DNA from 4 places in the Shewanella sp. 6_MG-2023 genome. Region 3 is predicted to be linked to each of the others. Evidence: predicted binding sites of a transcription regulator. Region 3 holds the regulator's gene; each other region holds the start of a gene.
What was found. Region 3 encodes MetJ, which represses methionine synthesis genes. Its sites were predicted from a motif close to TAGACGTCTAGACGTCTA; they were not measured.

Region 1: the regulator MetJ is predicted to act here: its motif matches at 4,915-4,932, upstream of metH (methionine synthase).
Region 2: the regulator MetJ is predicted to act here: its motif matches at 3,423-3,440, upstream of serA (phosphoglycerate dehydrogenase).
Region 4: the regulator MetJ is predicted to act here: its motif matches at 3,397-3,414, upstream of msrA (peptide-methionine (S)-S-oxide reductase MsrA).

Annotation. Positions count from the first base shown of each region.
Region 1 is NZ_JAUOQU010000010.1:3,745-10,045, forward strand. Features, by position in the region: gene Q4533_RS07695 (helix-turn-helix transcriptional regulator) at 1-169, opposite strand, end outside; gene Q4533_RS07700 (hypothetical protein) at 523-702, opposite strand; gene metH (methionine synthase) at 1,006-4,722, opposite strand; gene Q4533_RS07710 (histidine phosphatase family protein) at 5,020-5,721, shown strand; cobalamin riboswitch at 5,860-6,032, shown strand; gene Q4533_RS07715 (ABC transporter ATP-binding protein) at 6,150-6,301, shown strand, end outside.
Region 2 is NZ_JAUOQU010000026.1:64,733-71,033, reverse strand. Features, by position in the region: gene Q4533_RS15030 (curlin) at 142-1,605, shown strand; gene Q4533_RS15025 (response regulator transcription factor) at 1,856-2,521, opposite strand; gene Q4533_RS15020 (DUF2238 domain-containing protein) at 2,778-3,374, opposite strand; gene serA (phosphoglycerate dehydrogenase) at 3,526-4,755, shown strand; gene ygfZ (tRNA-modifying protein YgfZ) at 4,918-5,877, shown strand; gene Q4533_RS15005 (ABC transporter ATP-binding protein) at 6,083-6,301, shown strand, end outside.
Region 3 is NZ_JAUOQU010000025.1:67,159-73,459, reverse strand. Features, by position in the region: gene Q4533_RS14745 (LysR family transcriptional regulator) at 1-32, shown strand, start outside; gene Q4533_RS14740 (conjugal transfer protein TraF) at 155-1,345, shown strand; gene Q4533_RS14735 (sulfite exporter TauE/SafE family protein) at 1,407-2,147, opposite strand; gene metJ (met regulon transcriptional regulator MetJ) at 2,298-2,612, opposite strand; gene metB (cystathionine gamma-synthase) at 2,820-3,980, shown strand; gene Q4533_RS14720 (bifunctional aspartate kinase/homoserine dehydrogenase II) at 4,043-6,301, shown strand, end outside.
Region 4 is NZ_JAUOQU010000005.1:62,934-69,234, forward strand. Features, by position in the region: gene Q4533_RS04590 (alpha-ketoacid dehydrogenase subunit beta) at 1-891, opposite strand, end outside; gene Q4533_RS04595 (thiamine pyrophosphate-dependent dehydrogenase E1 component subunit alpha) at 894-2,072, opposite strand; gene astE (succinylglutamate desuccinylase) at 2,222-3,253, opposite strand; gene msrA (peptide-methionine (S)-S-oxide reductase MsrA) at 3,427-3,906, shown strand; gene trxB (thioredoxin-disulfide reductase) at 4,063-5,016, shown strand; gene Q4533_RS04615 (GNAT family N-acetyltransferase) at 5,197-5,766, opposite strand; gene rplT (50S ribosomal protein L20) at 5,866-6,225, opposite strand; gene rpmI (50S ribosomal protein L35) at 6,244-6,301, opposite strand, start outside.

The sequences.
Region 1 (6,301 bases), on a different contig from region 3:
CGTCTGAAAGAGATAAATTAGCAGATTGGGCACCTGGATTTTCAAGTAAGAAGGCATTACCGCTATTTGTCATCCCTCGTAGTTCATCTAACATTGGATTGAACCACTGATCCGAGAAAGTATTGGCATGCAATAATTCAAGCAGATAAGCAAGCTGTTGAGTATTCATTTATGTTTACCCCTATACACACACACTAAAATTATAGGTAGGACTTGAACATAAATCCTTCTAGTTCACTTAAAAAGGAGCATTAGCGAATGTGCTAAAAATTCAATTTCAAAGTCTATTAGCATTAATCACTTGAAACTAGATAACTAAGCCTATGTTTACTTAAGATGTATAGGAATAAATTACGGCATTAAAAATGCTAACATTCTAGATGTTGATTACTTTACAACCACAATAAACCTACTTTCGGTTGATTTATGTTTTTTGTATTCTAAGTGCTGGAGCTATACGGAACGGAACAGCACAGTGATTGACTATGAAATCAAGCTCTCTTAAACGAGTGATGAAAAAACTCAGTCATCACTAAGTACATAGACACCAATAGTTAATGGTGGGTCAGAATAAACTAATCCAAACACCGCCGCAGACTCCAATATCCCCCATTTCAAGTTGCTGAAATACGCAGATAAAAATACCGTGTAGCCATCAGGATGATGGCTAAGGCTCGGCGGGACATGGTCGCGCTTTAGCATCCATTCTACTGCGACATGAGTAAATCCATTTACTTCAGATACCCATCTGAGCCGTTAGGTCTTATTTTAAACATGAGGATTGGAGTATGAAGCTTATTCGCTTTGAAAGAATAACTTGGTTGGGGCGGCAAGGGATATCGAAAAGGGAAATGCTGTTGTTTCCCTTTCGTCTGGTGTGGGCGAAGCGCCACGACTTTAATCAGCCGTTAGGCTGAAATGGCAGCGCCATAATCCAAACGAAGTTTGGAAACCTAAAGAGTAACCTTATGATTACTCAGGATCACTCTCTATTCAGGGTCACTCTTACTCAGGATCATAATCCAACACGGGTGCCAACCACTTCTCCGCTTCAGCCAAAGTCATGCCTTTACGCTTGGCATAATCCTCAACTTGATCGCGGCCAATATTGGTCACCCCAAAGTAACGTGATTTCGGGTGAGCAAAGTACCAACCTGATACCGCAGCGGTTGGAAACATGGCATAACTTTCAGTGATATTAAGGTTAATCGTTTCATCGGGTTTTAGTAAATCCCATAACAAGCCTTTTTCAGTATGATCAGGACAGGCTGGGTAACCAGGTGCTGGACGAATGCCTTTGTACTTTTCGCGAATGAGTGACTCGTTATCAAGCACTTCATCAGCAGCATATCCCCAAAATTCTTTACGTACCCGTTCATGCATACGCTCTGCAAAGGCTTCAGCTAAACGGTCGGCTAGGCACTTAAGCATAATGGCGTTGTAGTCATCATGGTTGGCTTCAAAACGTGCCACATGTTCATCAATGCCGTGGCCTGCGGTAACAGCAAAGCCGCCCATGTAGTCGGCGACGCCTGAGTCTTTTGGCGCGACAAAATCAGATAAACAGAAGTTGTCATTGCCCACACGTTCAAGCTGCATCCGCAAGTGATGGGTGGTCATTTCAACCGTGGTGCGTGTTTCATCTGTGTATAGCTCAATGTCGTCATGGTTGACGGTATTGGCAGGGAATAAGCCAATGACCGCTTTGGCAGTAAGCCACTTTTCACTGATGATGGTTGCAAGCATGGCTTTACCATCGGCATAGAGCTTACGGGCTTCTTCACCGACAATTTTATCATCTAAAATTTCAGGGAAGTGACCATGCAGCTCCCAGCTTCTGAAAAACGGCGTCCAATCGATGCGATCCACTAGATCTTCTAGTGGGTAATCATCAAATACTTGGCGGCCCAATTTGTTCGGTTTAAATGGGGTGTAGTTATCCCAATCGTGTTTACAGCGGTTTTCACGGGCAGCGTCAATTGACACTATGGTTTTGCGTTTGGTTTGTGATAACCGCTTTTCACGCATGATGTCGTATTCAGCATAGGTTGCATCAATGGTGGGCTGGCGAGTGTCGTTATTTACCAGTTTTGACACCATAGGCACTGCGCGCGAGGCATCGGCAATGTAAATTGCACCATGTGGATAATGTGGGGCAATTTTTACTGCGGTATGAATTTTCGAGCAGGTTGCACCGCCAATAATCGCCGGAATGGTTAACCCTTCTCGGTGGAAGGTTTTGACGTTATGCACCATTTCATCAAGGCTTGGGGTTATAAGCCCTGACATACCAATAATATCAATATTGTGCTCTTTTACGGCTTCAAGGATTTTTTCAACTGACACCATGACGCCTAGGTCGAACACTTCAAAGCCATTACAGGCTAGCACCACGCCGACAATATTTTTACCAATATCGTGCACGTCACCTTTTACGGTAACCATTAAAATTTTACCGTTTGATTGACCTTCAACTTTTTCCGCTTCAATGTATGGGTTTAAATAAGCCACGGCTTTTTTCATTACCCGGGCTGATTTAACGACTTGCGGCAGAAACATTTTGCCTGAGCCAAATAAGTCACCGACCACGTTCATGCCATCCATTAATGGCCCTTCAATCACATCAAGTGGGCGGGTGGCAGCGGCGCGCGCTTCTTCGGTGTCTTGGTCGATAAACTCAGTAATGCCTTTCACTAAGGCGTGGGATAAGCGCTCATTAACTGGCAGACTACGCCAAGCTAAGTCTTCCTTTTTAGCCACTTGTTTGCCGTCACCACGAAAACGCTCAGCAACATCTAGTAGTTGCTCAGTATTGCTTGAGTCGGCAACGGGGCAAGGTAAATTCAGTACCACATTTTCGACTTTTTCTTTTAAGTCTTTGTCGATGTCATCAAATATGGCTAACTGACCTGCGTTAACGATACCCATGTCCATGCCCGCTTGAATCGCGTGGTATAAAAACACCGCATGAATGGCTTCGCGGACTGGGTTGTTACCACGAAACGAGAACGAGACGTTTGACACACCGCCAGAAATCATTGCATGGGGTAGAGTGGCTTTAATGTCTTTAATGGACTCAATAAAATCGACGGCGTAGTTATCGTGCTCGTCAATGCCGGTGGCAATGGCAAATATATTCGGGTCGAAAATGATGTCTTCTGGGGCAAAGCCAACCACATCAACCAGTATGCGATAGGCGCGGGTACAGATTTCGGTTTTACGGGCGCGGGTATCGGCTTGGCCATCTTCATCAAATGCCATCACAATAGCGGCTGCGCCATAGCGTTTCACTAAGGTGGCTTGCTGAATAAAGGCTTGTTCACCTTCTTTCATCGAAATGGAGTTAACAATCGACTTGCCTTGAACGCATTTAAGGCCAGCTTCAATCACGTCCCATTTTGATGAGTCAATCATAATAGGCACCCGAGAAATATCAGGCTCTGAGGCGATTAAGTTCAAGAACTTTTTCATCGACTCGACGCCATCAAGCATACCTTCATCCATGTTGACATCGATGATTTGTGCGCCGTTTTCAACTTGCTCACGCACGACATCTAGGGCTTCTTCAAACTTTTCTTCTTTGATTAAGCGCAGGAACTTGGCTGAACCTGTGACGTTGGCACGCTCGCCGACGTTAACAAATAATGAGTTGCCATCAATGGTTAATGGCTCAAGCCCTGATAAGCGACAGGCAACGGGAATATCAGGTATGACACGTGGCTCATGGCTGATAACGGCATTGCGAATAACACTAATGTGCGCTGGTGTACTACCACAACAGCCACCCACAATATTGAGCATGCCTTCCCGTGCCCAATCACTGATCACTTCGGCCATTTCTTCTGGGGTTTCATCGTAACCACCAAACTCATTAGGTAAGCCAGCGTTAGGGTGGGCAGAAACATAACATTCTGCAATCCGTGATAACTCTTCAACGTAGGGACGCAACTCTTTTGGGCCAAGGGCGCAGTTAAGGCCAATGGATAATGGTTTGATATGGCGCAGTGAGTTGTAAAAGCCTTCGGTGGTTTGCCCTGTTAGGGTACGACCTGAAGCATCAGTAATGGTGCCTGAAATCATTACAGGTAGCCGATCACCAATTTGATCAAACACTAATTCGATGGCAAATAATGCGGCTTTGGCGTTGAGGGTATCAAAGATGGTTTCGACCATGATGATATCAGCGCCGCCGTTAATTAATGCGGTGGTTGACTCAACATAGGCTTCGACTAACTCGTCAAAGCTGACGTTACGAAAGCTTGGGTCATTAACATCTGGGCTGATAGAGCAAGTGCGGTTGGTTGGCCCAAGCACCCCTGCAACATAGCGTTTAATACCCGTTTGCGCAGTAACGTCATCAGCGGCTTCACGGGCAACTTTGGCGCCTTCAAGGTTAATTTCTGCTGACAACGACTGCATGTCGTAATCGGCCATAGCAATCGTGGTGGCATTAAAGGTATTGGTTTCAATAATGTCAGCACCCGCTAACAGGTATTTAGTGTGGATATCTTTAATGATTTGGCGTTGGCTTAGCACCAACATGTCGTTGTTGCCTTTTACGTCACAGTGCCAGTCTTTAAAACGCTCACCACGATAGTCGGCTTCTTCCAGTTTGTAGTCTTGAATCATTGTGCCCATGGCACCATCGAGGATAACTATGCGCTGTTTTAGCGTATTTGTAAGTTGTTCAAGTACCTGACTGTAGGAAGTCGACTTCGCCATAACGTATTACCTTAATTGCTTTTATGCTAATCACTTAATCGAGCGTTAAATAACACGCTAACTTAAGTAGTTAGTGGATTGTGTTAACGGTTTTAGATGAAATAAGCATACCTTTATTTATGCTTTTATAGGGCAGAATAATGCGAAATTCCCTGTAATAAAATTCATCTTAAAATATTTTGTTTGGACATTTAAACGTATAGACGTCCATAATACGTTTAAATAGATTGTAAGAGCAAGCCCATTGCTCACACTAAAAACATAAGCCAATTGAAACGGCCGATGGAGTCTCCTTAGATGAAGCAAGCTAAGATAATATTGTTACGCCATGGCCAATGTGAGGGCGACAGTATTTTGCGGGGTAAAACCGATGTGGCGCTAACTGATTTGGGGCTAACGAACATGCACCAGAGTGCGGCTAAGCTAGGGCTATTAGGTTGTTTGCCATCACTGCAGCTATACAGTTCGCCTTTGGTGCGCTGCCATGCGTTTGCCGCTGAATTAGCGCAGCAGTTAAACCAAGTGAGTGCTGATTTAGCTTTACAGGTTGAGATAATGTCTCAATTACAGGAAATTGATTTTGGCTTGTGGGACGGAAAAAGCTTTGCAGAGCTTTATCAGCATAGCGCTAAAGCGTTAGATGCCTATTGGGATAACCCTTGGGAGCATGGCGCGCCCCAAGCTGAGCCCATGGCTGAATTTGAACAAAGGGTGGCGCAGGCTTTTGCGCAAATAACCTTGCAAGCTTACAACTTGGCTGAAGCTCATACTGCTGAGGCTAATAGTGCTAAGGCAACAGCATCAGCCACTGCTCTGGTAGTGACTCACGGTGGAGTTATCCGTCATATTATCGCTTTGGTGTTAGGGCTTGAGCGCTGTAAAGGGCTATATGGACAACTGAATATAGATTATGCCGCGACGGTAACCATTGATGTGTTTTGGCCTGAAGCTGATGATAAATCGACTAAACCCGTCTATCGTTTAAACTGGAATAATTAGTTTTAGCCTAAAATTAGCAGAAAAAACTAACTTCACTTAGGCAGATATACCGTACAATATAAGCCGCATTTATTAAGTGCAATAAAATTTCAAATTAAGTCAATTTAGCTGCAGTTGAGTGCTTGTGTGAAATGCTTTAAGCAACACCAGTATCAAGCGGTTCGCTAAATGAGTAGGGAATCGAGAACTAGCCTAAATGCTGTTTAGCTCGAACTGTACCCGCAACTGTAAAATAGCATCTCATCACTTGTAAGATAAGTGATTAATGAATGCCATTAAGTCAGATACCTAGCTTAGTTTTTCTTGCTGAATTAGCAGCACCTAACAACAACTTGAGCGGGTAACTCAGGCGGAGTTTGTATCGTGATCAGTATTAAAACCCCTGATGTGGCTAAACATGCCTCTTGGATAACCGCAGGGGTAGTATCTTGACTACTGCGGCATTAACAGTTGATCAGCTAAGCTGGTCAGTTGCAGACAATGAGATCCTTTCTCAAGTCAGTTTTGCCTTGCAACGTGGTGAAATGCTAGGGCTTATTGGCCCTAATGGTGCGGGTAAATCCAGCTTACTGCGCTGCTT
Region 2 (6,301 bases), on a different contig from region 3:
TGATCGCATATTAGTACTCAGTTACCTAAAGCTAAATTATGCACTTTGGCGACACAATGAGTTAACTAGGAAGCGAAATACTTTATCAAACGATTATTTTCTAATAATCAGATAAATCTATATTTAAACAGGGAGCGTAGAATGAAATCGCAAAAGAAATTATCGTTAGTATCACTTGCTATTGCAGCAAGCTTAGCATTACCCGTTTCAGCAGCAGGACTTTCATTACCAGAGGTGACAGCTGCAGAGAAATCGGCATTCGCTTCGAATACTAACGCAACAGTAACTCAAACGGGCATGGAGCAGGATGCCACAGTAAGCCAAACTGGCACGCGTCATATTTCAACCGTGACACAAATTGGTGATTTACAGTTTGCCGAGGTAACCCAGCAAGGGGACTGGCAAGAATCTTATATTAGCTCTGAAGGTAATGGAAACTCTGTCATTACTAACCAGGTTGATGATTGGCATATTTCAAACGTTGGCATCATAGGTGACCAAAACCAAGTTACTATTCAGCAGGCTGACTTTTATAACACTAGTGACGTATCGCTAACGGGTAATAGTAACACTGCTGATGTTATTCAAGATGGAGCTCAAAACGAAAGTATCATCGAAGTTATTGGTAATGAAAACGCTGCAGAAGTAACCCAGTACGGTGCGATTAACTTAGCGGTATTCGCTGTTGAAGGTAATAGTAATAGTGCAACCATAATGCAAGATGGTGTAAATAACCAAGCAGGTATCGTTTCCGATTCAGGCAGCCTAAATGCTGGCGATGGTAATGAACTATTTGTAAACCAACTTGGTGATAACAACTTTGGTGCTGCTTTAGGTGTATTTGGTGATAATAATACATTCGATTTTAGCCAAACAGGCGATGATAACACTGCTGTAGTAGCAAGCTTATCAGGCTCTTTAAATGATATTACTATCGACCAAACTGGCATTAATAACGGCGCAACAATAGAGTTTTCTTTTGGAGACGATAATGACGTTACTATTAGTCAAGATGGTTTTGGTAACCAAGTGGGCGGCGCTAATATTGCTATTTTAAATGGCTCGCTTAACGATATTGAAGTCGTACAAACTGGTGATGCCAATTTAACTGAGTTTATTGTTTATGGTGATGAGAATGTTATATCTGTAGATCAAAGTGGTGCAGATAACTACACTGCTTTTGTAGCTGATGGCTTCTATAATGAGGTCACTATCACTTCCTCAGGTGAACTTAACTTTGCATATTCAGAAACCGTTGGAGATAACAATACAGTTGATATGAGCCAAACAGGCAATGATAACGAAGCCGTTATTTCAAATGTCGGTTCAAATCAGACTGTTGATATCAGCCAAGAAGGTGATTTTAACTTAACTGATATAGTCGCCTTTGGTGATGACCACTCAATTACCGTTTCTCAGCTAGGCGACGGTAACTGGGTTGGTGGAGATGATGGTTACTTTGCAATTGATGGTACTATGAATACATTAAATGTAACCCAAATTGGTAATGATAATACGGTTACAGGCATGCAAATTGGCACTAATGATATTGCCACTGTAGTCCAAACCGGAAACTTTAATTCTGCAGCAATTTACCAGAATTAATTTATAGAAAATTTTCTTACTGAATATAGGGAGCACATTGCTCCCTATATATTTACTTTAATATCTCCTCCACTGGCAAAGCTTATTGTTTTCATTACGTTAAGCTAATTCTGTGCAATTTTATGACATAAGCTCATAAATTAATTTTACACGATGAAATAATTGCCGAAACAAACAAAAAAACCAGTTACAACTAGCAACTGGCTTAATAACATCTCTAAATTATTTTAAAGCGGGTAAATAACCTAAGTTAAGCGAACTCAAAATGGGCTTGATAAGTTTGTGCCCAACGCAGTAACTCGACCCGATTGCGAGATTGGGTTTTCCTAAAGATGGAAGAGATATGTGCCTTTACCGTGTGCTCACTAATGCAAAGCCTGTGGGCTATTTCTTTATTCCTTGCACCGCTTGAAACTAGCTGAATAATGGTTCTTTCACGATTAGTGAGCATTTGCAGCATTGCGATAGTATCTGGGGGGATTTCTGTATTAGCATCAAGTTTTTGTACTAGTCGGCGGAAAATTTTGCTAATTAGCGGTCGATCATACCAAAGCTCATCAGCTACCATTTTACGTAACCCGGTCAACATTAAATCCATACGTTGGTCGGCATAAAGTAAGCCTCTTACACCTAACAATAGTGCAGACTCCTGATCTAACGAGCCCCGTTCAACTTGATATAAAGCGACAGGGACATGATTAACTAGCCGTGATACCAACAGCGGAATGCCTTTGCTATCCAGCGCGGCCCCCTTTTGGGCGATCAAATAGAAACAATTAGTATTATGTTCTACTTCAAGTTCACTAGGGTGTTTCACTACCCTGGTTTTTAACCCTATCGACTCAGCTAAAATAGCCAAGTTGCAAGGCGCTGCAACCTGGTGTAAGAAGACTAATTCATCAATATTCGAATTCATCACTTTTCTCCCTGAAAAGTATTCTGTATCTCTCGGCTATACGAGTTTCTTCCTGAAACATTGATAACATAATAACAACATAATGCAATAATAGTACATTTTAACTAGCCCATAAGGCATTTTAGCTAGTCCATAAAGTATTTCTGCAATACTTAAGTACTCATTAATAGATTAAGTGCTAGCAAACCAAGCCGTTACCAAAAATAAAACAAGTAAAAATAAACTTAACAGTCACAAGATCTATAAATGTAGCTGATTAAAGTGATGCTAACTGCTTATTATGTACCTTTGTGAGCAAGACTAATGCACTAATACCACCTATAAGTGCCATAAACATATCTGACTGTGTATCCCACACATAGCCTTGAGTGCCTAAAAACGCCTCCGCATTCTCACCTGTTGCAGCTGCAACCCACCACTCAATAAGTTCGTAAAAAGCAGAAAATGCCAATACAAAACAAACTGATAGAAACTGACACCAATAGCCCGGTTGCAAGACGTGATTTCTTAGCATCACCTCTCTTGCCAGTATGACCGGAATAAACCCCTGAGCAAGATGGCCGATTTTGTCATAATTATTACGTTCGCTACCCATCACATCAGCCAACCAATCAAACAGTGGTACTTCGGCATAGGTATATTTAGCTCCGACCATGAGCACGCAGCAATGTAACAAAATCAATAAGTAAGCTAAGGGTGTTAGGGGGAATTTATTACGGGTAAAAAATAAGATGGGTAAGGCGATTAATGCTGGCAGTGCTTCTAACCACCAAGTAAACATATCTTTAGGTGAACTCACCGACCAAACGAGCACGACAGCAAAAATAACCACCCATATAACTTTCTTATTCACTATACATTCCCTTTAGATGATATTGTTCTAAACCAAGATCACAGTCTTTAGCCATCTAGCCCTCTACAATGGCAATAAATAATGCTATTTTGGTTGCGCATTAATGTCAGCATAACATAAGCATAACTATTGATAAGAGGGTACCCACACCATGGCAAAACACTCGCTTGACAAGGATAAGATTAAAATCCTGCTGTTGGAGGGCGTCCACCAAACTGCAGTCGATGTACTTAAGCGTGCAGGTTATACCAATATTGAATATCACAAAGCTTCCCTTCCTGAAGACCAGTTGCTGCGCTCAATTAAAGATGCTCACTTTGTCGGCCTGCGCTCGCGCACCCAATTAACCGCTGAAGTGTTGAACCATGCTGAAAAACTAGTCGCGATTGGCTGTTTCTGTATTGGTACTAACCAAGTTGATATTGCCGCTGCTGAGAAGTTAGGCGTACCCGTTTTTAATGCACCATTCTCAAACACTCGCAGTGTTGCTGAACTAGTGTTAGGTGAGATCATCATGCTGATGCGCGGTATTCCTCAGCGTAACGCCCTTGCCCACCGTGGCGGTTGGTTAAAAAGTGCCAATGGTAGCTATGAAGTGCGCGGTAAAACCTTAGGGGTCATTGGTTACGGCCATATAGGTACTCAGCTGGGTATTTTGGCTGAAACCCTCGGTATGCGGGTGGTATTTTTCGATATTGAAGACAAGTTGCCACTGGGTAATGCCAGCCAAATCCATTCAATGGAAACACTATTGAATGAAGCAGACGTTATCAGCTTGCATGTACCAGAAACTGCGCAAACTAAAAATATGATTGGTGCGACAGAGTTTGAACAAATGCGTTCAAAAAGCTTTTTTATCAATGCATCACGGGGCACTGTGGTTGATATTGATGCGCTTTCTGATGCCCTAAAGTCAGGCCATATTGCAGGCGCTGCAATTGATGTATTCCCAGTTGAGCCTAAGTCAAATGATGACGAATTTATTAGCCCACTACGTGGACAAGATAACGTCATTATTACCCCGCATATTGGTGGTAGTACTGCTGAAGCTCAAGAAAATATCGGTATTGAAGTCGCGGGTAAGCTGGCTAAATATTCTGATAATGGCTCAACTGTGTCTGCGGTTAACTTCCCTGAAGTGTCATTGCCACAACATAAAGGCACCTCGCGCTTATTGCATGTTCACCACAACCGTCCAGGTGTGTTGATTAAAATTAACCAAGCGTTTTCAGAAAAAGGCATTAACATTGCTGCGCAATATCTACAAACGACTGCAGATATTGGTTACGTGGTCATGGAAGTCAATTCAAACCAAGCCGAACAAGCGCTGGGCGAGTTAAAAGCAATTGAAGGTACTATTCGTACCCGCGTATTGTTTTAATTCAAGCTAAGTCGGTGAACGATTTAACCTTAGGCTTATCTCGCAGTTAAATTGTGAATTAAAGCTATCTTCAATTAATTGAAGATAGCTTTTTCTTTTGAGCCTCACTGAATTCCGTTACACTCAAAGCTTATCTTTGTTGCTCACCTTAGGGATCATTTTATGACACTCGCAACCACACAGCCAAACTGGGATTACTTAACTTCAACGCCCGACTTACTGGTTTCAAACTTAAGCCACTTAGGTTTAATTGAAGTGACCGGTGAGCAAGGTAAAACCTTTATTCACGGCCAAGTCACTACCGATATCGTATCGCTGACAGAAACTCAGTGGCGCTGGGGCGCCCATTGCGATCCTAAGGGTAAGATGATTGCTAGCTTTAGAACCTACACAATTGCTGAAAGCCTTTTTATTTTAATGCCAGCATCAGTATTACCGCTAAGTTTGGCCTCATGGCAGAAATATGCGGTGTTCAGTAAAGCGGAATTAACTGATGTCACTGCTAAGCAAGTTATTTTAGGCTTTGCTGGTACGAAGGCTGCAGAGTTTATTGAGCAGCAATTTGGACGGATTGAACATGAAGTTACTCACGCTGAAGGCGCTATTATTTTAAAAGATGCTGAGCGCTTCATAGTGATTACATCAGCTGAAAAAGCGCAGCAATTAGTCACAGCTTCAAATCAACCACTATCTAGCCACCAAGCTTGGCAAGCATTAGAAATTCAAGCCGGTTACGCCAATATTGACGACAACCACAGCAGTGAGTTTGTACCACAAATGTGTAATATACAGGCGGTAAACGGTATTAGTTTTGAAAAAGGCTGCTACATGGGCCAAGAAACCATTGCCAGAATGAAGTACCGCGGTGGTAATAAACGCGCCCTGTATATTCTATCCGGTAGTGCCTCTGAAACTGTCAGCAGTGAAACTCAAATTGAAATTGCCTCAGAAGATGGCTTTCTTCGAGCGGGTAAAGTTATCGAAGCGGTTGAATTTAATGGCCAAGTGCTATTAACCGCAGTATTGGCTAACGATACGCCAAATGATGCAAAACTAAGAGTAAAAAATGACAACCAAAGTGAGCTAGTGGTGAAGCCGCTACCTTATTCGTTAGAAGATTAACTTAAACGGTTATATGGGTTAAAGCCAACAAAGGCTGCTAACCGTAACATTAAATAAAGGCTGATGGATGAGGTTACTTCTCATTCTTCAGCCTTTTTTATTATTTCAAAATCAACATATAAACGGGTTATTTCAATGAAAAGTCGATCTAAGTAATTTTATTTGTCGTATGATGATGTAATTACAAGTAATACCAGAGACGCTAATGACAGCAGTGATCACCCAACTATCGCAAGTATCCAAAGGCTTTAACGATGGCGATAGACTCCATCAGGTGCTTAACTGTGTCGATTTATCCCTGCATCGTGGTGATACCATTGCGCTAACCGGCCCCAGCGGCACGGGCAAAAGCACCCTACTTAATATCATTGCCGGTTTTGAGAAAATTGATTCTGGTCAGTTACAACTCATGAACCAACAAGCA
Region 3 (6,301 bases):
AAAATTTTAAGCGCTATCTACCTGATTCATAAAATAACATTTAAAAAACGGCTGATTAAATTCATCTATGCCGTAAAAGTCTAACGGGATTGAAGCCTATTTTTAATTTTTTCGACTATCTTTATTAGATAATTAAAAATGAAAATGGTGAATGATGAGATCCTTAGCGCTGCTATTGTTTTTACTGCTGTTTGCGATAAATACGCAAGCGGGTCAGCTTTATTTTGAAGCTCGCAGTGATAGCATGGGCGGTACAGGTGTAGCCTCATCTAGCCGTATCGGCGCAAGTTTTATTAATCCCGCTTTACTGGCTATTTACGCCCCAAAAACCAATGAGTTCTCCTTACTGTTACCGGTTGTGGCTGCTGAAGTGGATGATAGCGACAATATGCTTGATAAGTTTGACTCACTACAAGACAGTTTTGATGACTTAGAAACGGCCATAAACGGCAATGATACTGATGATATTGCTGGTTTTCGTGATGATTTAGTTATTAATTTAAATGCCCTCAACGGCACTAACGCCTCGGTATCAGCCGCAATTGGCGCAGCATTAGTATTGCCAACTCAAACCGTGCCAATGGCGCTATTTTACAAAAGTCATCTTGACGCTATGGGCGTTGCTGATATTGCTCAAGGTGATATTGATATGCTGACTAATCTCGATCCCGCCAACCCTCCTGCAGATCTCACTGACTTAGACTCTCAAGGCATTGTATTAGCCGCCGGAGTCACAGATTTTGGGGTGGCGTTAAGCTTTCCACTATCTATAGTTAACATGCCTGTAAAAGTTGGGATTTCACCTAAGTTTCAACGCATTGATACCTATCATTACAGTGCCAGTGCCAATAACTTTGATGTCGATGATTTTGATGATGATAAATATCGAAATGATGACAGCTTATTTAACCTTGATCTTGGGGTGGCTATTGAGCCAACAGAAAGCTTAACCTTAGGGCTGTCTGCTCGTAATTTATTCAGTAAAAAAATAACCACAGTTGAAGCTCAAGGACGGACATTTGAATACCAAATTGAGCCGTTAGTCACAGTGGGAGCTGCTTATGATTGGTCCAGAGTCACCTTAACCACGGATATTGATCTGGTGGAGCAAAGCCGTTTTAGCGAGTTTGATGCGGTGCAGTATTGGCGAGTGGGCGGTGAAGTTAAAGCCACTGACTGGCTGTTTTTACGCATGGGCTACCGCCATGACTTAAAAGATAATAGCGTAGATATTTACTCTTTCGGCACCGGCTTTGCCATCGGCCAAGCCTTTAAGCTGGATATGAGCGGCAGCTATGGTGATGATGCCATTGGCGCTGTGCTGCAAACTTCTTATCACTTTTAAGCGTTATCATTTTTAGCTGTCATCATTGTTGCATTTATATCTGCCACAAAAAGATGATCGACTAGCCTGCTGATAATTCAATTAACGACTTAAGGGTTAGCAATAATGCACTTAAGCTACATAACACCATAGTGGCGATGCGAGTCTTATTTTTATCAACCTTATTGGTTAGCTTTCCTGCGGCAATATTTCCGAGTATGACAGATGGCAATAGCATCAATGACAACCACAGATGCTTTTCTTCCACTAAGCCTGCAAGCATTAAAATAATCAGTGCGATCATTGAGCTGAAAACAAAAAAGATCGATAGCGCGGCTCTAAACTGCGGCGCATCTTTACCGGCTAATAAAATCGCTAATGGTGGCCCACCAATGGCGGCAATATTTCCAAATACCCCCGACAAGACACCTGCAATAAATAGCGAAAGCCGATTTACTGGCGCTGTGATCTTAAAAATACTCAGCAACACCGCTGCGCCGACAATAAAGGCAATGGCTAACCCCAGTACTGCTTGGGGGGCAAACAGTAATAAACCTGCGCCCATAAAGCCACCAGGTATTCGCCCCAGCAGCGCATATTGCAGCCCATTAAACTCCAGTTGAGTACGTTCACGCAATAAGGTCAATAAGGCGATGGAAAAACCCATCATAATCACAGGGGCTGGGACTAATTGTGGGTCGATGATATAGAGAAGTGGACTGGCAACAACCGCAAGCCCAAAACCGATAAGGCCTTGGGTTAATGCGCCTAGAAAAATGATAACCGATGCAAGCATCAAGGTCTGCGGATCGATAAATTCCATTGTCGACTCTTTAGGCGCAATACTGCAACTCACTCTCAGCTTGAGAGCTCGATGCGTTAAATGACGAGCAGTGTTTGATTAATTGAGCAGGCTTATGCTTTAGCGCAAGTACTTTAGCGCAAGTACTTCAGCGCTAGTCGCTAGCTTGACTTAATCAAGATCTTCCCACTCAATTCCCATGGCATCCATCAAAGCTTTTGCTTCAGATGGGATGCTATCAGGCCCTTCTTTTGATAAGTCACCGTCATTTGGCAGTGGTTGTCCAGTGTAGGCATGCAAAAATGCTTCACACAGTAGTTCACTATTGGTTGCATGACGTAAGTTATTAACCTGGCGGCGGGTACGTTCATCAGTCAATACTTTTAAAACTTTTAAAGGTATGGATACCGTGATTTTTTTAACTTGTTCATTTTTTTTGCCATGTTCGGCATATGGGCTGATATAGTCGCCATTCCATTCAGTCATTAACTCACCTTTATACGATAGATTCGTGGCAGATTTTAACCGCTAAATAATAACAGTCAAATTATTGCGGTTATTCTATAACGAATGGAAATAGATTTCTTTATGTTTAGACGTCTAAACGGCTGATTTGTATTGACGATGTGACTTAGCTTAGGTACATTTAGCCATCTAGACATCTCTTTAGTGTGTATTCTTTAGGAGTTTACAATGAGCAAACATCGCGCAGCTACGCTAGCAGTACGCCAAGGTATCGAGTCAGATACCCAATACGGCGCTGTAGTCCCGCCGATTTATCTATCAACAAACTATTCTTTTGATGGCCATAAAAACCCTAGAGAGTTTGATTATAGTCGTTCAGGAAACCCGACGCGCTGCGTGTTAGGTGAAGCCATTGCCAAACTTGAACATGGCGCTACTGGGGTGGTTACTTGTACCGGTATGGCTGCGATTACCTTGGTCACTAGTTTATTAGGCCCCGATGATTTACTGGTTGTGCCTCACGATTGTTATGGCGGTAGTTACCGTTTGTTCACAAATCTTGCCAACAAAGGCCAATTTAAATTACTGGTGATTGATCAAACAGATGAGCAAGCACTCAGTGATGCGATTGCTCAGAAACCTAAAATGGTGTGGTTAGAAACGCCGTCAAACCCATTATTACGTGTTGTTGATATCAAAGCTATTGCTGAGCAAAGCCATAAAGTCGATGCCTTAGTTGTGGTTGATAACACCTTTTTATCGCCAATTTTGCAACAGCCATTAGAGCTAGGCGCTGATATCGTCATGCATTCCACCACCAAATATATCAATGGTCATAGTGACGTTGTAGGTGGCGCTGTGGTGGCAAAAGACCCTGAACTGGGTGAGTTACTACACTGGTGGTCAAACACCTTAGGGCTAACAGGCTCGGCTTTTGATAGTTACCTAACCTTACGTGGCATTCGTACTTTAGCTGTACGTATTCGCGAGCATCAAAAAAATGCTGAGCAAGTTATTGACGTACTTCAGGCCAGCAATCTTGTCGAAAAAGTGTATTATCCAGGCTTAAAAGACCACCCAGGTCACGATATTGCAGCTAAGCAACAACAAGGCTTCGGCGCTATGTTAAGTTTCGAACTTAAAGGTGGTGAAGCAGAAGTGGTCGCCTTTTTAAATGCACTGTCTATTTTCAGTGTTGCTGAAAGCTTAGGCGGAGTGGAAAGCTTAGTTGCCGTACCTGCAACCATGACCCATAGAGCAATGGCGCCTGCAGCACGGTATGAAGCTGGCATTAAAGATACTTTACTGCGACTATCTGTCGGGATTGAAGATGCTGAAGACTTGGTTGCCGATATTGAAGTAGGCTTAGCTGCTGTCGCTGCGCTTTAAGTTAATCTCCCTTGGCTATATTCATGTAGTCAGGCTGGTATATGTTGTTTAAGGAGTGAAAAATGGCCCGCAGTCATTTACATAAATTTGGTGGTTCAAGTCTTGCTGATGCAGATTGCTATCGCCGCGTTGCCCATATTTTACTGACTCATGGCAACAGTGATGATTTAGTCGTTGTTTCAGCTGCGGGTAAAAGTACTAACTTTTTATATAAATTACTCTCCTTAAGAGAAAACGGTGACTTGTGGCAAGAAGAGCTACAAGTACTGGTGAGCTATCAGCAAAACCTGATTGAGCAACTTCTCTCAAACGAACAAGCGCGCGATTTACGTGAGCGCCTATCAACCGATAAATCGCAATTAGTCAGTTTATTGTCCCTTGAAGAGCGCAATGAATTTCAGCTCAATCATGTATTAAGCTTTGGTGAGCGTTGGTCAGCACGATTAATGGCAGCCTTATTAAGAGAGTCTGGCGTTGCTGCCGCGAATATTGATGCCTGCTCACTGCTGGTGGCTGATGAAGGGCCTGTGCCGAATATTCGTCTTGATGAGTCCCGCGAAAAAGTCCAAAAGCTGCTGGATGCTAATCCAAATACACGGTTAGTTATCACCGGCTTTATCTGCGCCAACAGTAAAGGGGATACATTATTACTTGGCCGCAATGGCTCAGATTACAGCGCCACCTTAATTGCCAGCTTAGCGGACATTGAACGAGTGACTATTTGGACCGATGTTGAAGGGGTATTTAACGCTGATCCGAATAAAATTAATGATGCCAAATTACTTGAAAGCATGTCACTTGCTGAAGCCGATCGTTTAGCTAAACTCGGCTCGCCAGTACTGCACAGCCGAACTTTACAGCCCTTATTTGATACTAATGTTAGTCTCGCGGTGCGCTCAAGTTACGCATCACATACTGACTTTACCCTTATTGCGCCCCAAAGTTCGTCAGCCAGCGCTCCAGTGGTTACCAGTTTAAATGAAGTGGTGCTGTTTCGCTTTAAGCAGCAAGCGCTAATTCAAACCACACTCAAATTACTTGAGCAAGCCGGTATTGCGCCGCTAGCATATTGGTGCTCTGCCCATCATAAAGTTGAACTGGCATTCACTGCTGAAAACCAAAAGCAGGTACAAGCGTTACTGGAGCTACATAGTCATGAGCTATTAATTAGTGATATCCATGCTCATACTGATTTAGGTTTAGTCGCTTTGGTTAGTGCTGATGCAGAGCACTACCGCCGCAGCTTTGCCCGATTATTAAGTCGCGATGCCAAACCCCTGTATCAAGATGGTTTGAGTTTAGTGACCTTAGTGCCTAAATCTCAGGTTAATTTACTCACCCAAAAAGTACACCGACGCTGCGCAGGCCCGCGATTGCGTATTGGGGTATTATTGCTTGGGGTCGGTAATATTGGTGAAGCCTGGATTGATTTATTTCAGCGCTCATCCACCATGCTTAACCGTGAACTAGAAGCCAATGTGCAACTTGTGGGTTTAGTGAGTTCAAAAGAGGCGCTCATTTGCCAGCAAGGAATAGATGCCAATAACTGGCAAGATGACTTTGATACCACAGCAACAACATGGGACTACCCTAGTTTATTTGAGCAGCTTGAGCTGCTCGACTGCGATGAGCTGGTGGCCTTGGATATCAGTGCTAGCGCCAGCTTAACCTTACAATACCCAGAGTTTTTCGCTCGAGGGATTCATATGGTGAGCGCCAATAAACTTGCAGGCTCAGGGCCGTTACCTTTTTACCGTGAGCTTAAGCAGCAGCTAAGTAACCGGCGTTTATTTTGGCGTTACAATGCCAGTTGCGGCGCTGGCTTACCAGTACAGCATGCCCTAAACGATTTACGCAATAGTGGCGACAATATCGAAGCTGTTGGCGGTATTTTTTCAGGTACTTTATGTTGGCTGTTTGAGCATTACGATGGGCAAAAATCTTTTTCTGAACTCGTGGTTGAAGCCCGCGGATTAGGCATTACAGAGCCAGATCCTCGAGATGATTTATCTGGCCGAGATATGCAGCGAAAGTTACTTATTCTGGCCCGTGAAATTGGCTTTGAGATTGAGCTTGATGCCATTGAATTAAATTCATTAGTGCCAGCTGAATTAGCCGACTTGTCGTTAGATGACTTTTTAGCGCGCATTGGCGAGTTAGATGAGTTTATGTTGCAGCAATATAGTGCAGCCTTTGAGCAAAATAAAGTCTTAAGGTATGTGGCATCTTTAGATAAAGTCGATGGCAAAATGCATGCTGAAGTAGGCATTCAATGGGTCGACTCGAACCATCCCTATGCCAGTTTAACCCCTGGAGATAAT
Region 4 (6,301 bases), on a different contig from region 3:
ATCTAAACCACATACTCGGCTAATGGGTGATTCAAGACTTAAGAAACATTCCTGCTGAATTGTTGCTGCAATTTCACCAGCAAAGCCACCTGTTAACGGCGCTTCATGGTTTATTAATAACCGACCCGTTTTCTTAACTGAAGCAGCAACGGTTTCTATGTCCCAAGGTGCCAGAGTGCGCAAATCGATAATTTCAGATGAAATACCCTCTTTTTCAGCCATAAGCGCTGCTTTTTCAAGGATCTCCATTTGCGCGCCCCAACCTAGTAATGTGATATCAGTTCCTGATTTAACCACTTCTGCTTTACCTAGCTCGATTTCATAATCGCCAGCGGGCACTTCGCCAACTGAAGCACGATAAAGACGCTTAGGCTCAAAGAAAATAATTGGATTAGGGTCACGTATAGAAGCAAGTAACAGCCCTTTTGCTTGCTCTGGGTTACGTGGAATGACAACTTTTAAACCAGGCGTTTGGGTAAAGTACGCTTCTGGAGATTGCGAGTGATAATGGCCGCCTGCAATACCGCCACCATAAGGGGTTCTAAAAGTCAGTCCGCCAACATCAAATTGATTACCACTGCGATATCTGAATTTTGCTGATTCATTAACGATTTGGTCAAATGCAGGGAAGATATAATCAGCGAATTGGATCTCTGCCACAGCAGTCATGCCATTTGAGGCTAAGCCATTAGCAAAGCCAGCAATACCCTGCTCGGTTAACGGTGTATTGAAACAACGATCACGGCCGAATTTTTCTTGTAGTCCAGATGTCGCTCGAAAAACACCACCAAAGTGTCCAACATCTTCACCAAATACCACCATTCTTTCATCCGCGGTCATCGCAATTGATAACGCATCATTAATGGCGTGTAACATGTTCATTTCAGCCACGATTAAATTCTCCCTGCACTTTTAGGATACGACTTAGGATATTTTTTAATATGTTGTTTTAAATCAGCTAATTGTTTCTCTAAAGCAGGTGTTGGTTTATCTAATACATCTGTGATTAACAAGTCGATATGCGGTAAAGCCACTTTTTCTGCCACTTTAACGGCATTAAGTACTTCTTCTCGGTATTGTTCATAAGCTGCAGCATCATCTTTTTCGTTTAACCAATCTTTATTGATCATCCAAAGTTTAAAGCGCTTAACAGGATCATGTTGCTCCCACTTAGCTTCTTCTTCTTTTGAACGATAACCCGATGGGTCATCTGAAGATGAATGTGCACCTAAACGGTACGTCATCGCTTCGATGAGTACTGGCGCATTATGTTCTAACGCATGAGCTCGAGCTTGTTGAGTTGCTGCGAGTACCGCAAGCATATCGTTACCATCAACACGAATAGTGTGCATACCATAACCAACACCACGACTGGCAATGCCATTACCTGCAAATTGCTCTTCAGTTGGCGTTGAAATCGCGTAACCATTGTTACGACAGAAAAAGATCGTTGGTGACTTTAAAACTGCAGCCATATTTAGGCCTGCGTGAAAGTCACCTTCTGATGCTGCACCTTCGCCAAAATAACAAATAGCAACGTTACGTTTGCCTTGTAATTTAAAAGCATGTGCAACACCGGTAGCTTGTGGTATTTGAGTCGCTAGTGGTGATGAAATTGTCTGGTAATTTAATTCTTTACTACCGTAATGAATTGGCATCTGTCTGCCTTTACCTAAATCTTTTTCATTACTGAACATTTGATTCATAAATTGTTCAGTGGTAAAACCACGATATCTAAGTGATGCATGCTCTCGGTATTGCGCCAATATGACATCACCGTCATCAAGTGCAGCAGTACTGCCAATGATAGAGGCTTCTTCGCCAGTACAAGTCATATAAAAACTAATACGACCTTGCCTTTGAGCACTTAACATACGTTCATCTAATACTCGGGTAAAAACACAAGTATCATGTATACGTTCAGCCAAGGCTTTATCAATAACGGGCATGACGGCATTTTCGTAAGTTGTGCCATCAGCTTGTAGAATTTTTAAAATAGGAATGTGCAATGAAGCTTTGTCTAAGAAGCTGACACGATGCACTGTTTCATTAGTCAGTGTTGCGTTGCTCATATTGTGCTCTTGTTATTTGTAGCCTTAAAAATAAAGCGTAATTTATTATATGCGAACGAACATTACGTTAACGTAAACTTACTATCAACTAATGTTCATTCCACTTAGTGAATATCCTGTCATATATAATGTATATTTAGCTTTACAACTTATTGAATGTCTTCATTAGGTGCTGGCACTAAACATAATACTGTACGTTGGCCCACAGGTACATTTTCATTAGGAAAAACGATAGCTTCGTATGGATAAATGACCTTAATCTCAGTGTCACCTTCCGTTGCTAATACATGATTTTGCTTGAACCCAGAAAAATTTACCGTTGTCTTATCAAAGGTGAATTTGAAATCATCAAACTGCTTGTTAATGGAACGAGACACTTTATATAAGTGAAGTTTGTCTTTATCAAAAGGAGCTAGTTCAACTTGTTGTTGAGTTATCAACTGCAAAAGCATCTTTTTAGTATTGGCAAATTTTAACATATCATTCTCGCCAAAAGGCATCACTTTACCCAGTTCGACTGTAAATGCATCGGCTTTGAATTGTTCTGATGAATAATAGCTAAAAGTAGTGGTAGGTTCATGATGGAATAAAATGGTGTCAACATCACAACCCGCTAAAAACATAATTTGATCAGCACTAAAGCTACGTCCAGGCCTGTAAGGATAAATCGCAAATTTCTCATGTTTAGACGGCTTTATCGCGGTGTGTAAGTCGTAATGTATTCGTTGTGAGCTATTATTTTGAAGATAAAAATTAGCTACATATTCCTCTAATTTTTTTGCTCTAACTCTTTCTTTATTTGATAAACCTAAACCGGAAGAATGTGCCCCACTGAACAAACGATTCATATTCTCTTCTACAAAGCGTGTTTGGCTGAGTATGGAATCTGGATTGCCAATTATAAACAGGACTCTTTGTTTTGTAACGATTGTTTCTTTTAATAAATTATTTATGAGTTCGTTACAGATTTCAATAGGTGCTGTTTCGTTACCATGTATGCCACAAGATAAAACAATGTCTTTAGTCGACCCTTGAGCTGGATTAAAACAAATAATCCCGTTATCTAAAATCGTAACTGTTGTTTTATTTGACAATTCAAAGCGCTGTTCTGGCACCTTGTTATTAATGTTAGTTAACGTAAATGCTAAAAAATCTTTGTCATCCATTAATTGTTGAAACACGCTGACTCCTTGATGCGGCTTTAAATATTGAATGGTTTCAAACGGTAGTCGGATTCTATCACATTTAGGGGAAGCTAACGTTAAGTAACATTTAACAGAGTGTAAATCTTTGCTTGCATTATTTATTAGAATAAATATACTTTTAGCCATCTAGACTTCTTTACGGGTATCGTATGACTATAGCAACTTTTGGTGCAGGCTGTTTTTGGGGCGTTGAATATTTTTTTAAACAAATAAATGGTGTAGTTGCAGCACAATGCGGTTATATGGGGGGAAATGACAAATTTCAGACCTACGAGCAAGTGAAAGCGGGCGTAACGGGCCATGCAGAAGTGGTACAGGTTGAGTTTGACGAACATATCGTTAGCTATGAAGAGTTGTTGACCGTTTTTTGGCAAAACCACAATCCAACCACTCTAAATATGCAAGGTGGTGATATTGGCAGCCAATATCGAAGCACTATTTTTTTCCACAGCCAAGAACAAAAATTATTAGCAGAGCAATCTAAATTGTTGCTAATTCAAAGTGGTAAATGGGGATTACGACAAATTGTAACTGAAATTGTACCGGTTCAAACCTTTCATCCGGCGGAAGAATACCACCAAAACTATCTAGAAAAGAATGGCTTACCAAGTTGTCATATTAGTTATTAGCATGTAAAAGTCTAATGCGATAAGTCCTTGGTGTCTTTTGTGTACGGTATCGATTGCCTCAATCTATATCTTGGAGCAATCGCTACTTTACCCCACCCTGTAAATTCCCTACAATCCATGCAAATTGCTTAAAGCATGTAATGGAGAAATAAAAAAATGAGTCAAGCTCGTCATATTAACCTGTTAATTTTAGGTTCTGGCCCTGCTGGTTATACTGCTGCAGTTTACGCAGCACGTGCAAATTTGAAGCCTGTCATGATCACTGGGATGCAACAAGGTGGTCAACTGACTACGACTACTGAAGTTGAAAACTGGCCAGGCGATGCTAATGGCTTAACCGGTCCAGCATTAATGGCAAGAATGCAAGAACATGCTGAAAAGTTTGATACTGAAATTATCTTTGATCATATTAATGAAGTTGATTTTAGCCAGCGCCCTTACCGATTAAAAGGAGACAATGGTGAGTTTACTTGTGACGCATTAATCATTGCAACTGGTGCATCTGCCAAATATTTAGGCCTTCCATCTGAAGAAGCATTTATGGGCCGTGGTGTATCAGCCTGTGCTACCTGTGATGGTTTCTTTTATCGTAACCAAAAAGTGGCTGTAGTTGGTGGTGGTAACACTGCTGTTGAAGAAGCGCTTTATTTAAGTAATATTGCTTCTGAGGTGCATTTAATCCACCGTCGTGATTCTTTCCGATCAGAAAAGATCCTGATCAACCGTCTGATGGATAAAGTTGCTAATGGCAATATCATCCTACACTTAGATCAAACTCTTGATGAAGTCGTCGGTGACAACATGGGTGTTACCGGTCTTAAAATGAAAAGCACTAAAGATGAGTCAATTTCAGATTTAGAGGTTGCTGGCGTTTTCATTGCGATTGGTCATAGCCCAAACACCGGTATTTTTGACGGTCAACTTGATATGAACTACGGTTACATTACCGTCAACAGTGGCCTTCAAGGTAACGCAACTCAGACAAGTGTTGAAGGCATTTATGCTTGTGGTGACGTAATGGATCAACATTATCGTCAAGCTATTACTTCAGCAGGATCAGGTTGTATGGCTGCGTTAGATGCCGAGCGTTACTTAGACGCACAAAAGTAGAATCGTCACTTTGTAATCTACTAGTTTACACATAGTGAGCTAGTAGCGACAAGCCATCCATTATTGTGATGGCTTTTTTCTTGTTTGTATTTTATCGATGTGAATAACACAGGTGAAGGCTGTTGTTTATACAGTTGACCAGTTTTTGTTTAACACTATTACTGCACATTACTCATTTTTTTAATGGTTAACTTTCAAACTGTATATTACAACTTCAGTTTTGCCATTAACATCTGAATGAAACTGCTGACAGATAAATTCCATTCCTATTTTCTTCATAATTTTAATTGAACCTAAATTATCCTTATCCGCTATTGCTGTAAAACGTTCAATAATTGGTTGTTCCTCTACCAATAATTTAATCACTGCTTTGGCGCTTTCTGTCGCATAACCTTTCCCCCAAGCTGATTGTTTGAATCGCCAACCAATTTCAAGATTATTAAATTCAGGGGTCTCACTGAAAAAGCCCATGGGCCTAATCAATATCCAACCAACAAAGTTATCACGACGATCAACAGTATCTAGTTCTCGCTTTTCAAACACCTTCCAAAAGCCCCACCCTTTGGATGGCGTTAAATAACTTGCCAAACGTGGTATAGAAATATGTTCTATATCAGATTTTGAGGTAGGTTTTCCGCCGTTTATATATTTCATCACATCGGGATTTTGGTCTAGAGCGTAAAGTAAATCGGCATCATCAAGCGTCATAATAGCAATTGATAATCTGTCTGTTGCTAACTGGGTTTTCATAACACCTACTTCCAATAAGTCAAACACAATGGCAAGATTCTAAATTTTAGATATAAAAAAAGGAACCCTAAGGTTCCTTTTTTAAAGAATAATAACTAATTACTTAGCTAAAGCTTCTTTTGCTTTTTCAACTAAAATTGTGAAAACAACTTTGTCGAATACAGCGATGTCAGCCAAAATTTTACGATCGATTTCGATCGAAGCTTTTTTAAGACCGTTAATGAAACGGCTATAAGAAAGACCATTTTGACGAGATGCCGCATTGATACGTGCAATCCAAAGTTGACGGAATTGACGTTTCTTTTGACGACGGTCACGGTAAGCATATTGACCAGCTTTAGTTACTGCTTGAACAGCAACACGGAAAGTACGAGAGCGAGCTCCGTAATAACCTTTGGCTAATTTAAGTACTTTCTTGTGACGAGCACGAGCGGTTACACCACGCTTAACTCTAGGCATTGTTCATATCTCCTTTAATTAAGCGTATGGTAGTTGACGTGCAATTGCTGGCACATCAGACTTAGCTACTAAACAT